DNA from 3 places in the Streptomyces sp. NPDC058240 genome. Region 1 is predicted to be linked to each of the others. Evidence: riboswitches for the same ligand, from Rfam matches in the RefSeq annotation. Region 1 holds a riboswitch; each other region holds the start of a gene.
The links. A riboswitch is a leader RNA that binds a small molecule or an ion and turns the genes downstream of it on or off. The one in region 1 is predicted to bind cobalamin.
Positions count from the first base shown of each region.

Region 2: another riboswitch for cobalamin. It lies ahead of ACFVX4_RS32960 (FecCD family ABC transporter permease); the one in region 1 lies ahead of ACFVX4_RS02020 (prenyltransferase/squalene oxidase repeat-containing protein).
Region 3: another riboswitch for cobalamin. It lies ahead of ACFVX4_RS22065 (ABC transporter substrate-binding protein); the one in region 1 lies ahead of ACFVX4_RS02020 (prenyltransferase/squalene oxidase repeat-containing protein).

Region 1 is NZ_JBHVWT010000001.1:444,662-450,018, reverse strand. Features, by position in the region: gene ACFVX4_RS02030 (energy-coupling factor transporter transmembrane protein EcfT) at 1-557, opposite strand, end outside; gene ACFVX4_RS02025 (SCO2322 family protein) at 554-1,249, opposite strand; gene ACFVX4_RS02020 (prenyltransferase/squalene oxidase repeat-containing protein) at 1,246-2,520, opposite strand; cobalamin riboswitch at 2,630-2,765, opposite strand; gene ACFVX4_RS02015 (DinB family protein) at 2,871-3,440, shown strand; gene ACFVX4_RS02010 (MBL fold metallo-hydrolase) at 3,490-4,530, opposite strand; gene ACFVX4_RS02005 (aldehyde dehydrogenase) at 4,756-5,357, shown strand, end outside.
Region 2 is NZ_JBHVWT010000036.1:34,193-39,549, forward strand. Features, by position in the region: gene ACFVX4_RS32950 (ABC transporter substrate-binding protein) at 1-1,005, opposite strand, end outside; gene ACFVX4_RS32955 (ABC transporter ATP-binding protein) at 1,021-1,806, opposite strand; gene ACFVX4_RS32960 (FecCD family ABC transporter permease) at 1,806-2,915, opposite strand; cobalamin riboswitch at 3,017-3,176, opposite strand; gene ACFVX4_RS32965 (hypothetical protein) at 3,228-3,506, shown strand; gene ACFVX4_RS32970 (hypothetical protein) at 3,589-4,386, opposite strand; gene ACFVX4_RS32975 (hypothetical protein) at 4,459-4,959, shown strand; gene ACFVX4_RS32980 (GntR family transcriptional regulator) at 5,102-5,357, opposite strand, start outside.
Region 3 is NZ_JBHVWT010000013.1:166,215-171,571, reverse strand. Features, by position in the region: gene ACFVX4_RS22070 (FecCD family ABC transporter permease) at 1-442, opposite strand, end outside; gene ACFVX4_RS22065 (ABC transporter substrate-binding protein) at 439-1,506, opposite strand; cobalamin riboswitch at 1,542-1,733, opposite strand; gene ACFVX4_RS22060 (beta-ketoacyl-[acyl-carrier-protein] synthase family protein) at 1,811-3,034, opposite strand; gene ACFVX4_RS22055 (acyl carrier protein) at 3,031-3,309, opposite strand; gene ACFVX4_RS22050 (acyl-CoA dehydrogenase) at 3,560-5,357, opposite strand, start outside.

The DNA of each region.
Region 1 (5,357 bases):
TTCGGCGCGAACGTCATCGCGACGACGACGGCGACGCCCGCCTCGTACAGCGCGCCCGGCAGCGACTTCAGCAGCCGGGCCGGGTTGGCGAGCGAGTTCGCCGCACCGATACAGATCAGCAGCGTGGCCAGTTTCGCCCCGTCGTAGAGCGCGAAGAGCAACTGCTCGGCGGTGACCCGGCCGCCGATCCTGACCCCCTTCGCCCAGTCGGGCAGCGGCACTTCGGGGAGCGTGAACACCAGGTGCGTGCCGGGGATCGGCGAACCGAGAAAGACGGAGAAGATCAGCCGCACAGCGACGACGAACAGCCCGATCCTGATGAACGCCCCGTACGAACGGGCCCACGGCGCGTCCGTGCGGCGCGCCGCCACGACGTAACCGGCCACCCCCACCAGCAGCCCGAGGAGCAGCGGATTGGTGGTCCGGGAGGCGGCGGTGGCGAGGCCGAGCGCCCACAGCCACCAGGCCCCGGCGGGAAGGGCGTTGCTCCGGTTCGCCTCGGGGGCGCGCAGCGGACGGCGGCGCGCCAGGACCGCGGAGCTGGTCGAGGCGGTCATCCGCGGCGGCGGCGGGCCTGCACGACCGCGGCGATGCCGAGGAGGAGAACGGCGCCGACACCGACGAGCACCCCGGCGGACGGGCCGCCGCCGGAGCCGCCCGAGCCGGTGGCGGCCGCGGATCCGGCCGGTGAGGCGGAGGCGGAGGCGGAGGCGGACGCGGCAGGCGTGCCGTGCCCGTCGCCGGAGACCTGTTCGCCGCAGCCGGAGGCCGGGTAGCCGGTGATCGCGCAGAGCATCGCGTCGCTGCTGTACCGCAAGGGCTCGGCCACCGAGGCGAGCGCCTCCGCGGCGCTCGCCTCGGGGTCGACCCGCGCGCACGCGGTGCGCAGCGCGGGCGGTGTCCCACCGGCCGGGGCGTCACCGGCCGTGCCCGGGTCGATGACGAGCGCGATCCGCTTGGTGCCGTCCTGGGCCGGGGTGTTCGCGCAGATCTTCGTGAAGTCGGGGGCGCGGCGCGGCTTCGCCGAGTCCTGGGAGTCCTCGCTCACCGAGAACCGGAAACCCTGCACCGCCCCGTCGTCGGGCCGGACCAGGGACGGGCCCTGGGCGGCGTACGTCCAGTCGGAGCCGGAACCTTCCCAGAACGACCAGTACCGGTAGCCGGCCGCCTGGGCCGGACCCGCGCCGAGCACGGCCAGGACGGCGCCCAGGACCACCAGCAGCGCGGTGGCCCTTCCCGTGCGCCTCACGGCTGCCTGTTCTTCCGGCGACCACTGATCAGGAAGAACGCGATTGCCGCGAGGACGAGGGCGATGCCGATGTACCACCACACGCCCCCGATCACGTCGTCGCCGCTGTGGACCTGGTCCTTCTCGGTGGCCTCGTACCCGGTGTCGGCGGACGGGTCGGGCGTCACGACGGCGGCGGGCGCGGGGCCGGCCGCGTTCAGCCGGGCGACCAGGTCGACGCCGCCGAAGTCCCGGGCGTTGTCGCCGGTCGAGTGGGCGGCCAGGATCAGCTGGGCGTAGGCGGCGGGGCCGTTCTGGGCGGCCCAGTCCGCGGAGTTCTTCTTCAGCCAGCCGATCGCCCCGGCCGCCTTGTCCTGGTGCCCGGCCGCGGACAGCGCGACGACCGCGTCCGCGGTGTTGCCGAAGTCGGGCTGCGGGGTGGAGTCGGTGGCACCCGGCATCGGCGCCTGGTTCAGGTGGCCGTTCCCGGCGAGGGCGCCGGTGAGGTAGCGGGCGCCGTTCTGGGCGGCCTGCTCGGGCGTGAGGCCGGAACCGGGGTGGCAGCTGGGCGCCTTGCCCGCGGCGTTGTTCCCGACGGCCAGTGCCTTGCCCATCGCGCCGAGCACGGCGGCCGCGGTGGCGTCCGCGTTCGCGACGAGCTTCCCCTTCTTGTCGGGCTGGTAGGCGAAGGCGCCGCCGTCCTTGCCGCCGCACGGGATCGCGAGCGCGAGCAGCGGGTCGTACGGGGTCTTGCCGCCGGGGGTCGTGATGTCCGCGAGCCGCTGCCCCTGCCGGGCGAGGGCGCCGATCACCAGGGAGGTGGAGTTGGCATCGCTGGGCGCGCCCGCGGTGTAGCCCCAGCCGCCGTCCTCGTTCTGCACGGACTTCAGCCAGCGCACCGAGTTGTTCACGGTCTCCCGGTGTCCGCCGACCTCGACCAGCGCCTGGGTGGCGGCCGCGGTGGCATTGGTGTCCCGCATCGTCTTCGCCTCGCACGGCTTGGAGACATCGGGCCGGAACGCGGCGTAGGAGCCGTCGGCGCACTGCTGGGAGATCAGCCAGTCCACCGACTTCGCGGCCGGTGTGACGCCTTCGAGCCGCTGGGCGAGGAAGGCCAGAGACTGCCGCCACACCCCGTCGTAGGTGGGGTCCTTCGTGCCGTACAGCCCGGCCGGCAGTGCGGCGGACGGCGAGGGCGAGGGGGACGGCGCTGCGACCGCGACCGGCGCTGCGGCCGCGCAGAGCACGGCGGCGGTGGCGGCGAGCGTTGCTGCGCTGCGGCGTACGGTCATGGCGGGCGGGGCCTCTCCTGCGGGGTGAACCGGGCACAGGCACGCTCAGGCACCAGGCTCCGGCTCCGTATACCTCGACGGTGCCGACCACCGGTGGGTCCGGTGGTCCGAGCCGGTCACGACCGCGGACAGGGCATTCCGACTCACCGTCTGCGACGACGGCTCACGGCTGCGTGGTCAGTGCCGGATTCGCACCGGCTTCCCCCTGAACGGGCATGATGACGACCCGCACACTCTACCGGGCGGCCCCGGCCGGGCCCGGGGCGGCTTCGGCTCGACGGCAACACGGAAAACCCACTGGCGGGCAACGGGGGAAACCCACTGGCGAGTTCGGCCCCGAACGGACGACCATGTCTCGCATGAGCGATCAACCCGCACGCTGGACCCAGGCGACCGTCTACCCCGACATGTGGGCGGACCCGGACGACGACCCCCGCAGCAAGGAGGGCACGAGCCCGGAGGGCGAGCTCGCGACGCTCGCGGAGTATCTGACCGACTACCGGCTGACCCTGCGGATGAAGTGCGACGGCCTGGACGCGGAGCAGCTGGCCCGCCGGTCCGTCCCGCCGTCGACGCTGTCGCTGCTCGGCCTCCTGCGCCACCTCGCCGAGGTGGAACGGGACTGGCGCAACTGGATCACCGACGGCGAACCGCTGCCGAAGCTGTACGGCAAGCGTGACGCGGACTTCGACGGAGCCGTCGCCGAGCAGGCCGTGGTCGACGCCGCCTACGCCGATCTGGAGCGCGAGCAGGCCGCGACCGACGCCGCGCTGGCCGGGCACCCGGATCTGGGCGAGCGGCTGGGGAAGGACAAGATCTCCGTCCGGGAGCTGCTGGTGCACAGGATCGAGGAGTACGCCCGGCACTGTGGGCAGGCCGACCTGTTGCGCGAGTGCATCGACGGACGGGTGGGCCAGTGAGGCCCGGCCGGTGAGCTGAACCGTGCGGGGCGGCCCGCCCGCCCCGCACTCACACGGCTGTGTACGTCACCGGCTCGCTCCCCGGCACCGCCTCCGCGCGCCCGAGCTTCACCAGTCGGCGCAGATGCGCCTCGGCCTCCGAGACGGCGATGTTCCGGGAGCCGTGCGGGATCTGTTCCCAGGGCCGGTTCCACTCCATCCGCTCGGCCAGCTCCCACGGCGTCAGCGGCTCGGCCAGCAGCCCGAGCAGCCCGGTCAGCCGCTCCTCGTGATGGCCGAGGAGTTCCCGTACGCGCCCCACCGCGTCGGTGAAGGCGTACTGATGGGCGGGCAGCACCTCGGCGGCCCCGAGACGGCCGATGCGCTCCAACGAGTCGAGGTAGTCGCCGAGGGGGTCGGCGACCGTCGCGTCGTCCGGGTCCTCGTACAGCCCGATGTGCGGACTGATCCCCGGCAGCAGATGATCCCCCGAGAAGAGCCGCCCCCGGCCCGGCAGATTCCCCGGATGCTCCTCCTCCAGGTGCAGGCACACATGCCCCGGCGTGTGCCCCGGCGTCCAGATCGCCCGCAGCCTGCGCCCCGCCAGATCGAGCAGCTCACCGGGCACGATCTCCCGGTCCGGCAGCGCGGCCCGCAACCCCGGCAAGGTACGCATCCGCCCCCCGCCGGCCGCGGCGGCCCGCAACGGCGCGAGATGCTCCTCGGGCGCACCGACCGCCGTGAGCTTGGCCGCGAGATACGTCAGCCACCTGCCGGGTTCGGACTCCCGGGTACGGCGCACGATCGCGGTGTCCGCCGCGTGCATGGCGATCCAGGCCCCGGAAGCCTCGCGCACCTGCCCGGAGAGCCCGTGGTGGTCGGGGTGGTGGTGGGTGATGACCACCCCGTGGATGTCCGCCATCTCCGTACCGACGGCGGCGAGCCCGGCACCGAGCGTGTCCCACGCCTCGGGATCGTCCCACCCGGTGTCGATCAGGACCGGTCCCCGATCGGTGTCCAGGACGTGCACGAGGGTGTGGCCGAGCGGATTGTCCGGGATGGGCACCTTGATGCTGTGCACGCCCCCGCCGTGGTCGGTCACCTGCGTCATGAGGTCCCCATCTCTCCGGACGACGTGCGGCTCTGCGGCTCCGATGCGCCGCCCCCACTGTAACGAGAACTTGTTCCAGTAGTAGCCCCGGTCGACCATCTCGTCCGGGGTGCCGTCGTGCCCGTGGACTCCTGGAACTGGAACTGGTATCAGTTCTGACACAGAGTCAGATGTCGAGTCGGATACCGATTCGGGCAACGCGCCGGGCCGCGGGAGGCAGCAGCCATGACCGAGCTTGTCGAACACGGAAAACTGTTCATCGGCGGGGAGTTGGTCGATCCGCTGGGCCGGGACACGATCGAGGTCGTCTCGCCGCACACCGAACAGGTCATCGGCCGGGTGCCGCACGCCTGCGAGGCGGACGTGGACCGTGCCGTCGCCGCCGGGCGGTGGGCGTTCGACGAGGGGCCCTGGCCCCGGATGAGCCTGGACGAGCGGATCGCGGTGGTGACCCGGATCAAGGACGCGTTCGCCGTCCGGTACGAGGAGATCGCCCGGGTCATCAGCTCGGAGAACGGCACCCCGTACACGTCGAGCGTCATGGTGCAGGCGCTCGCCGCGATGATGGTGTGGGACTCGGCGATCACCGTGGCCCGCGAGTTCCCGTACGAGGAGCGGCGGACCGGGGCGCTGGGGCCGTTGCTGGTGCGGCGGGAGCCGGTCGGGGTGGTCGCGGCCGTGGTGCCGTGGAACGTTCCGCAGTTCACCGCTGCCGCCAAGCTGGCGCCCGCGCTGCTGGCCGGCTGCTCCGCCGTGCTCAAGGTCTCGCCCGAATCGCCGCTGGACGCCTACATCCTGGCCGAGATCGCCGCCGATGCCGGGCTGCC
Region 2 (5,357 bases), on a different contig from region 1:
CAGATACGCGGCAAGTGAACTGATGGCCGCCGGATTGCGCGGACTCTCCACCAGGTCCGCGTAATCGAGGACGAAGACACGGTCGTTCTTGATGGCCGAGACATTCGCGAGCGGCGGATAGGACTTCAGGAACTTCTCCCTCTGCGCCGCGCCGTTGTCACCGTAGTCGTTGATGACGATCACCTCGGGGTCACGGTCGACCACGGTCTCCCAGCCCACGGTCACCCAGCTGTCCTTGAGGTCCTTCATGACGTGATCGCCACCGGCCTTGGTGATGATGTCGTGCGGCCCCGCGAAGGCACCGGAGGTCAGCGGCTTGTCCCGCCCGTCGTCGTAGAGGAAGACCCGGGGGCGGTCGGTACCCTTCGGCGCCTTCGCCTGCGCTTCCGCCACCTGCTTCCGGAACGTCGCGACGAGGGCCTCCGCACGGTCCTCCACATCGAATATCTTTCCCAGGTTCCGCAAATCGGTGTAGAGCGCGTCGAGCGGTGCCATCACTCCGCGCGCTTTCCCCTTGCCGTTGCGGCACGACTCGCTCAGCAGATACGACCCGATGCCCACTTTCCGGAGTTCGGCAGGAGTGAACCCGTCCCCCTCGCTGAATCCGTAGTTCCATCCGGCGAAGACCAGATCGGCACGGGCGTCGAGGACCAGTTCCTTGTTGATCCTCTCCTTGGAGAGCCACTTGGCCTTCCGGTATCCGTCCTTCCAGGGAACGGACGTGAGGTCGCCCTTGTCCTCGGGCATCACATAACCCGCCATGTGGTCCTCCAGTTCGAGCGCGAACATGATCTCGGTGATGCCGACGTCATTGGTGACCACGCGCTGCGGGGCCTTGTCGTAGGTCTTCTTCTGGCCGCAGTTCTCGATGGTCACCGGATAGTGGCCGGTGCTTTTCCGAGCGCTGTCCTTCTCTCCTTGGTCAGAGGGCATTTCCGCACCGCAGCCGGTGAGGACCAGGGCGGCGGCGATCACGATCGCGGCGGGGCGTACGAGGTTGTGCATGACGGCGGTGACTCCTCAGGAATCGGGTCGAGCGGGGCGAAGACGGTCGAAGAGCAGCTGTACGGCGCCGGTCTCCGGATGCGGGACGCGGTGTGCCCGTACGCCGAAGACCTCGGCCAGCAGGTCGGGGGTGAGCACGTCGTGCGGAGCGCCGGAGGCGACGATCCGTCCGCCGTCGATGACATGGAGCAGATCGCAGTGGAGTGCGGCGAGGTTGAGGTCGTGCAGCGCGGTGAGGACGGTCAGCCCGCTGTCGCGCACCAGCGCCAGCACTTCCAACTGCTGTGCGATGTCGAGATGGTTGGTCGGCTCGTCGAGCACCAGCAGCCGGGGCTGCTGAGCCAGCGCGCGGGCGATCAGCACCCGCTGCTTCTCGCCGCCGGAAAGAGTGAGGAAGCCGCGGTCGGCGAGGTGGTCGGCGCCCACTCCCGCCAGCGCGGCCCCGCACGCCTGCCGGTCCTCGTCGGTGGTCCGTCCCATCGATGACTGGTGCGGCAGCCGCCCCATCTCCACGACCTCGGCAACCGTGAAATCGAATTCGGTGGCCGCCTCCTGGGGAAGTGCGGCCAGCCGGCGCGCGCTTTCGCGCGCGCTCATGGCGTACAGATCCTCGCCGCCGAGCCGCACCGTGCCGCCCGAGGGACGCAGAGCCCGGTAGACACAACGCAACAGGGTGGACTTGCCACTGCCGTTGGGCCCGACCAGACCGACGAGCTGCCCCTCCCCCGCTCCCAGTGTGGCCTCCGCCACCAGCCGTGCGCCGGCGATCTCGACCGTCAGAGCATCGATGTCGATCCGCATCAGGCGCCTCCGAACGTGTAGGAGCGGCGGCGCATCAGGAGTACGAAGCACGGCACGCCGATGACCGCGGTCAGCACGCCCACCGGCAGTTCGGCGGGCGCGAGCACCACGCGGGAGAGGATGTCCACCCAGATCAGCAGGACAGCACCCACCAGTGGTGCGACGGCCAGCAGTCGGCGGTGGTCCGCGCCGACGAGCATCCGTACGGCGTGCGGCACCATCAGTCCGACGAAGCCGATCGCACCGCTCACCGCGACCACCGCCCCCGTGACGGCCGCGGAGACCAGGAACAGTTCCTTGCGCAGCCGCCCCGCGTCCACCCCCAGCGCGGCAGCGGTCTCGTCGCCCATGGCCAGGGCGTTCAGCCGACGCGCCGACCAGGCGAGGTGGGCGAGACCGCCGAGCACGGCCCCCGCGGCAATCGGTACGGAGGCCCAGTCGGCTCCGCCGAGGCTGCCGAGCATCCACATCATCGCGGAGCGGGCGGCCTCACCGCGCTCGGCCGCGAACACCATGAACGTGGTGACGGCCGAGAAGCCGTAGTACATCGCGGTGCCCGTCAGGACGAGCCGCAGCGGGGTCAGACCACGAGCGGTGCGTGCGATGGCGTACACCAGCATCATGGCGAGGAGCGCGGAAAGGAACGACGCCGTGGACAGCGCCCAGATACCCAGCGTGCCGAAGGCTCCGAAGATGAGCACGGCATTGGCACCGACCGCCGCGCCCGAGGAGATGCCGAGGACGAACGGGTCGGCAAGGGCGTTGCGGACCATGGCCTGCACGGCGACACCGATGGCCGAGAGACCGGCCCCGACGACCGCGGCCAGCACGGCTCGCGGAAAGCGCAGTTCCCAGACGATGGTGTACGCGGGCACCTGGTCAGGGGCTATTCGGCCGCCCGTCAGCCCGGCCCACAGACAACGCAGTACTTCGCTCCAGGAGAGCCCCGACGCCCCGATGCCCGCCCCGCAGACGAGGGAGACCAGGAGCACGGCGCACAGGGCGGGAAGGAGCAGCGACAGCGACACGCGCCGGGGCGGCGCGGGCCCGGCTCCGGCACGGGCCGTGCGCGAGGGCACGGCAGGCTTACGGACGAGGGGGGTGGCCACGGGCGGATCGCTTTCGCCTCGGGCCGTGCACCTACGTGATCAAAGGAGCAGCCCGGACGCGGAGCGCCCTGCGCAGCACCACTCGCAGTCCACGGCGAATTGACAGGAGCCTTCACCACCGCGGGTAATCGGGCTTACGGGGCCACATCTCGGGCTCCGCCTACCGTTGCGGGTCAGCGCCGGATTTCGACCGGACTTCCCCCGCGGGGCACTTGCAGCTTAGCGTGAATGGGTTGACGCACCGTCAGGGGGGATGGTCGGTGTGCACCGGTTTGCGCACGTGCGGCCAGGCCCTCGAAGACGAGGGCTCCGGTGACGGCGCCCTTCATCGCGCCGGCCATGCGCTCCCAGGTGATGGGCGTGCCCGCGTACAGAATCGTGGTCGGCGTCATTCCGGGGACGACGTCGAGGGCGCGGCCGAAACCGACCAGCATGGGCCGGGAGCCGGTGATGCGCTCGACGGCCTCGGCGTTGGCCGCTTCGATGCGCGCCGCGGTGGCGGGGGCTTCCAGGCTGTCCAGAACGGCGACGATCTCCGGGTTGCCGCCGCCGGGCGGGGTCCAGTCGAGCGTGGTGACGTTCGCGCCCTGAGCGGCGATGTCCTCCTCGAACATCGCCAGTCCGACGTTGATGACGTCGAGGTCGGCTGCGAAGAGGTTAGTGACGGGGCTGCTCATGCGGTCCGGGCCTTCCTGGCGATCTCACGGGCGAACTCGCCCGTCCCGTTGCTGCTGCGGGTCACGGTCACTCCCGCGGCCTCCAGGGCCGCGACCTGCTCGTCGAGCGCCGGGGTGTCGAAGTCGGTGCCGCGGACGTAGCCGACGATCTCCAGGTGGCGGCCGGCCTCCGCCGCGATCCGCTTGGCCTGTCCGATCGCCGGGAGGGTGACGCCGACCGGGTCCTGGTGGGCGCCGAAGCCGAGGACGAAGTCCATGACGACGACGGCGACTTGGGGGTCCTCGGCCTCCTGGACCGGGCATGCCAGGCGCAGGGAGGGGTCGATCATCGGGTGCGGGTGGCCGTTGGTGAAGTCGTCGTCGCCGAAGTCGAGGAAGGTGTGTCCGGTGCTGGGGCCGTCGGCGTCGAGCCGGCGGCCGGGGTCCTTCTGGATGTTGCTCCACACGTTGTCGCTGATCCCGAGCAGGGAGTACATCGACTCGTCGCACAGGGTGCCGCCGCAGAACAGGCCGCGGACGAACTGCTGGTGCGGTGCGAGGCGGGAGCACACCTCCTCCACCCGGTGGGTGTCGAGCGGCTCGACGTCCGCGTGGGGGTCGGCGCCGAGGCGGACGGCCTGGAGGGCGGCGTCCTGGCTGCTCGCGGCGAAGTGTCCGCCCGCGTCGGCGACGGCGTCCCGGGAGCCGCCGACGAAGTAGACGACGACGGGCTTGCCCGCGGTGGCGGTCTCGGCGAGGACCTTCTTCTGCTCACCACCACCGAGGTCGACGAGAGCGATCCCGCGTTCGAGCACCCCACCAAGCTGATCGGTCCCCAGTACTCGGCGCAGGACGCGGCCGAAGCCGCGGCCGAGTACCGCTGGACCATCGCGCGCGACGGCGCGGCCTTCCGCCGGGTCGTCCCCTCCCCCTCGCCCCTGCGGATCGTCCAGGCGCCCCTCGTGCGCATGCTGCTGGAGAACCGTCACCTCGTCGTCTGCGTCGGTGGTGGCGGCGTGCCCGTCCGGACCGACAGCAAAGGTCGGCAGACGGGCCTGCATGCGGTCGTCGACAAGGACCTCGCCTCCGCGGCCCTGGCGGCAGAACTCGAGGCGGACATGCTCGTGATGCTGACGGACGGTGACTTCGTCAGCGAGAACTGGGGGACATCCGAGCAGCGCGACATTCTCACCGCCTTGCCGGAGGCGATCTCGCGACTGGCCTTCGCCGAAGGGTCGATGAAGCCGAAGGTGGACGCCGCCGTGCGGGTCGCCAGGGCCGGCGAGCGGGCACTCATCGGTCCGCTGGAACGACTCGGCGACCTGCTCGACCGGAACATCAGGACGGAGATCCACCCGGATGTCCCGGACGGGATCGTCCATGTCTGAGCGCTCGCGGGGGCGGCCCGCCGCCGTGTGCGCCGCCCCGGCCGGTGCCTGAAGGGCCTCCGGCGTCTCGGGCCCGTCCGGCCCCGGTCCGGCGGACAGGCCCGGGGGCCGGCGGATCGGCGCGCCGGCCGGGCCGTACCGCTCAGCCCTGGTGCTTGCGGCGCGCGGCGGCCGCGTTGCGACCTGTCACCAGGTGTTCGTCGGCCAGCTTCTCGACCCGCGCGACATCACGCTCCGCAATCGCCTTGTACAGGCCTTCGTGCTCCTGCGCGACGCCCTCCAGGTCGTCGTGCTGCCCCAGCAGCCAGCGCATCCTGCTGCGAAGAGCGCTCTGGAGCTCGTTCAGGAGTTCGTTGTCGGCCAGTTCGGTGACCGTCTCGTGGAAGTCGGCAGCGGCC
Region 3 (5,357 bases), on a different contig from region 1:
ACACCGCTCCCCCGCCGACGCCGAGGACGACGACCACGACCGCGCCGGTGGACGCTCCGGAGGAGACACCGAGGACGAACGGGTCGGCGAGCGGATTGCGGAGCAGCGACTGCATGACGGTGCCGCACACCGCGAGCCCGGCACCGCACACCGCGGCGAGCAGGGTGCGCGGCATGCGCAGGTTCCAGATGATGCCGTCCCGGATCGGGGAGAGCCGTGAACGGCCCCAGCCCAGGTGGGAAGCCACCGCGGACCAGACGTCGGCCACGGAGATCCGGGCGGGGCCGATGGTGACGGCGACCGCGACGGAGATGACGAGCAACGCGGCGCCGCAGACCCACAGGGCCCCGCCGCGCAGTCTCCGTACGCCAGTCGTGGCGCGGAGGGAGGTGGCGGGGGCAGGCGGCGCGGCCACCGCCGTGCCCCGTTCGGTCCCCGTCACCCGGCGAGCCCGAACCTGCGCAGTCCGGCTGCCACGCGTTCGATGCCCTCGACCGTCCGGATGGACGGGTTCATGGACTGGCCGCTCAGCAGCACGTACCGCTTGTGCCTGACGGCATCCATGTTCTTCGTGACGGGGTTGGACTCCAGGAATTCGATCTTCTTCGCGGCGCTCTCGGCGGTCTGGGCCTTGCGGGTCAGGTCGCCGACGACCAGGACGTCGGGGTTGCGGTCGGCGACGGTCTCCCAGCTGATCTGGGGCCATTCCTCATGGGTGTCGTCGAAGACGTTCTTCGCGCCGAGCTCTTCGGTGATGATCCCGGGTGCTCCGCAGCAGCCGGCCAGGTACGGGGCCTTGGAGTCGGAGAACCAGTACAGGAGGGTCGCGTCGGAGGCGTCGATGCCCTCGGTCGCCTTCTTCACCCGGGCCCGCAACTGCGCCACGAGCGCGTCACCGCGCTCCGGTACGCCGAACACCTCGGCCAGGTCGTGCACCTCGCCGTAGACGCTGTCCATGGTCAACGGGGCGGTACGGGCGCCGTCGCCGCCGCCGCTGTTGTCCTTGCCGGTGCAGTCGGCGGGCGAGACATAGGTGGGGACGCCGAGCGATTCGAACTGTTCGCGCGGTGCAACGCCGCCCTTGGCGAGCGTCGATTCGAACGACGCGCTGACGAAGTCGGGCTCGCGGTCGAGGACCTTCTCCGACGACGGCCGGTTGTCCGCGATCCTGGGCACTTCGGCGTTGGCCTTCTCCAGGCCCTTCATCACCGGGTCGGTCCAGGTCGCGGTGGCGGCCATCCGGTCGGCGAGGCCGAGGGAGAGCAGGATCTCCGTCGATCCCTGGTCCACCGGGACGGCGTGCCGTGGCGCGGCCTCGACGGTGACGGTGCGTCCGCAGTTCTTCAGCGTCACCGGGTATCCGTCCGCGGAGCCCGGCTTCGCGGCGGAGTCGTCGGCTCCGCCTCCGCAGGCGGTCAGCAGGACCAGTCCCGCCGAGAGCAGGGCCATGGTGCGGACGGGGCTGGCTATGGACGGCACGGAGTCCCTCTGCGTCTCTGGGCTCATGCGCGGAGCCCGCTGTACGGAGTTCCGCGGCCCGGTGCCGGGTCGCGGGCGCCAGCAGGTCTTCGGACTCGGGTTCCTTCGGACGGGACGCCTTCCCAGGACACCCGAGGGTGGTCCCAGTGGCCGTGGCCCCGCCCGTCCCCCTCACCGCTGCGCGTCAGTTCCGGATTCTCACCGGATTCCCTGACCCCATGACGTGGAGTTCGACTGGCTCCGGCAAGCTATCACGAGGCTCTGCGCAGCTCATGGGGGGTGTGGCCGGTGGTACGTCGGTGTGTGTCCCGTCGCACCACCTGCCGGATGCCTACGGACGCTGAAGAGCGATGACGGCGTTGTGTCCGCCGAAGCCGAAGGAATGGCTGACGGCGCGCCGGATGGGCTGCCGCCGCGGTTGTTCGGTGACGCAGTCGATGTCGAACTCGGGCGCCGGGGCGTCCAGGTTGGCGATCGGTGGTACGACTCCGCGTTGGAGCGTGAGGACGGTGAGTCCGGCCTCGATCGCGCCGGCCGCCCCCATGCAGTGCCCCAGTACGCCCTTGGGGGCGGTGACGGGCGGCCGGTGCGGGTAGACCCGGGCGATGAGGGCGGCCTCGGTGGCATCGTTGACCGGGGTCGCCGTGCCGTGTGCGTTGACGTGCTCGACGTCCTCGGCAGTCCAGCCCGCGTCGCGCAGCGCGGCCTCCACCGCCGCCTGGGCGACCGTGCCGGACGGATGCGGACTAATGGGGTGGTAGGCGTCGGTGGTGGCGCCGGTACCGGCGAGCAGCGCCCGTGGGGCCGCGCCCCGGGCATCGGCGTCGTCCACCCGTTCCAGCACCATGACGGCCGCGCCCTCGCCCATCACCAGACCGGCCCGGTCGGCTGCGAAGGGACGGCACAGCCTGGCCGGGTCGCCGTCCGTCCGGGCCCCGGCTCCGGACCTGGCGAACCCGGCCATGGCGGCCGGGTAGACGATCGACTCGGTGGCTCCGGCGACAGCGATGTCGCACTGCCCGGTGACCAGGAGGTCGCGGGCGACGGACAGCGCGGTGGCGCCGGACGAACAGGCGGTGCACGGGGCCATGCTGGGGCCGGTGGCCCGCAGCTGGATCGCGATCTCGGCGGCGGGCATGTTGGGAATGGTGAGCAGGATGCCCGAGGGCGAGGTGGCCCCTGCTCCGAACCGGTCGAGCACGACGGCCTGCTCGGTCAGCGAGGCGGAACCCCCACTGCTGGTGCCGACGACCACCGCGACCCGGGTGCCCTCCCACCGGGCCGGGTCCAGCCCGGCGTCGGCGACCGCCTCCCGGGCGGCGAGCACGGCGAGTTTCACGTACTTCCCCATGCGGAAGGACGCACGGCCGCCGATCGCGGCGTCCAGGTCGATGCCGTCGACCATGCACGCGAAGTCGATCGCGCACCCTTCGAGCTCGGCGACGGTGCGGGCCGGTGACACTCCCGCGCACACGCCCCGCCAGGTGGATTCGGTGTCGTTGCCGACCGGGGTGATCATGCCCAGGCCGGTGACGGCGACGGCCGGCCTGTTCATCGGGCGTTGCTCATCGCGGTCCCGCCGCCCACCCGCGCACCGCGGCCGGCTGCCGGGTCGATGAACCGTGTGATGTCGGCCAGCGTCGCGTCCTTGGGGAGCTGGTCGAAGTCCCGGTTGCCGCCGGCCGTCTCCCTGATGAGGACGGCGAACTCGGCGACGGCGAGGGAGTCCATCTCCAGGCTGTCCATCGTGGAGCCCGGGTGGATCTCGGCAACGGGCACTTTGAAGGTGTGTGTCAGAACCTCGGTGATCTTGGGATGAATCGCACTCATGAGCTTTCTCTCCATCATTCGGTCCGGCTGTCGGGCCGGCGGTGACACCGTCCCGACGCCGAATCAACTGGGTGGAGTGCCTCCAGTTACGCCTTGTGCCGAACCGATTCGGCACCGTCCTCCCCGCACCACCGGGCCAGGACGGACGCCGTACCCCAGTAGGCCAGCAGGACAACACGGACTCCGAGGGCCCCGGCCGCCTCCCTGATCCGGTGACCCCGTACAGCTGTTCCCCTCCTCGTCATGGCCCTCACCGCTCGTCCTGAACCGTCGCCCGGTCCCCGCCCGTCCTCCAAGCGGCTCCCGGATCGTCGTAGGCGGCCACGTAGTCGGCTCCGGCGATGGGCCAGTCGGCGAGCAGCTCCGGCGGCAGCGCGAAGGACTCGACGAGGTCGGGCAGTTGGGCGGCGACCATGGTGATGAGCTCTTCCACCCGGTCCGGCAGTCCGTTGACCTGGTCGGCGGTCAACAGGCCCGCTGCCAGCAGATCACCGCTGTTGCGGGCGATCCGGTCGAGCGCGAAGAGCCGTTGCAGCTCGCCGAGCCGTTCGCGGGCGGGCCCCTCGGGCAGCGCGGCCACCGCTTCCTCGTACGCCTCGGCCGCCTGCCACTGGGCGTGGGCCTCGACGCCGCGCAGGGCGGGCCCGGACGCCACGTTCCACCGCGCGAGCGGGTCACCGTGCGGTGCGAGGCGCATCCGCTCCCGGGCCCTGCCGAACCAGATCCGCTCCAGTTCCGCGAGCAGCCTCCCGAGGAACCTGGGGTCGTCGAGTTCGCCGGGTCCGCCGCCGGAGGAAGCCTCGGGCCCGCCCGGTGCGGTGGCGAAGAGCATCTCCGCGGCCGCCTTGGCGTGGATGGCCATATTGTCGCCCTCGGCGGTGATGGCGCCCTCCACTCCGGTGAGGAGTTCGCTCATGCCGTTGTTCTCCAGGAGCGCCTGGGCGCCGCAGCGTTCACGGCATTCGACGATCACGGACCTGGCCTGCCAGGTGACCCACCCCTTGGCGACGGCGACCAGCCGCTCCGCCTCCTCCCGCTGCCCGCCCTCTTCCCAGCGGTCCAAGGCCCTGCGGTGCAGCAGGCTCATCGCGAAGACGGTGGCCGTGGCGGACGCGAGCGGTCCGTGGTGGCTGCGGTGGGCGATCACCGGCACCTGCCGCGAGCCCCGGGGGCCCGAGACGTACCGGTGGCCGCCGTAGCGGACGGCGACGGCGAGTGTGGCCCGCGCGCAGCCGACCGCGCAGGCCGTCATCGAGATCTTGCCGGAGGTGACCCGCCCGATCGAGGCGAGGAAGCGACGCCTTCGGTTGTCGACGGTGCTGCTGAACTCGCCGTCCGCACCGATCCGTCCGTGGTCGCCGCCGAGCAGCGCGGCGCGTCCCACGAAGACCTGGTCGAAGGAGGTCAGGCAGTGGTCCACCGGGCTGCCGGTGCGGGTGGGGAGCCTGCGGATCCGTACGCCGGGCAGAGCCTGTACGCCGTCGGTGAGCGGTACGAGAAAGAGGAAGACCCCCTGATCGGCGCCGTCGACGAGCAGCCGCGCGGCCACGAGCCCGGTCTTGGGGCCGCCCGCCGGACTGGTGTTGGGCATGAATTTCTGGGCCCCGGCGTGCGGTGTGCGGAGCACGAATCCGTCGCGCTCGCGGTCGTACTCGGCCGTGGTCTCGACGGCCGCGGCGTCGTTGCCGTGTGCCACCTCCGTACAGAGAAAGGTGCCGATGCGCCGCAGCCTCAGGAAGTCCGACAGATCGCGGTCGCCGCCGTGGTCGAGGAGGCTGCCGAGAAAGAGGTTGTAGTGGACGCCCGCCACCGTGGTCAGCGCCGGGTCCACCGGGCCCAGCCATTCGTGCAGGGCCGCGAGGGCTCGGTGGTCGGCGGCCAGCCGGGCTCCGCTGTCCAGGCAGTCGTTGAGGACGCGCAGCCGCTCGTACGTGAGAGTCAGGCGTTCCTCGGTCGTGCTGCGGTCCGGGCGGCGGAAGGGTTCGCTGCTGATCAGCCGCCGCCAGAAACCGTGCTCGCGGCGGAAGTTGTCGCCGAGGAGCACACCG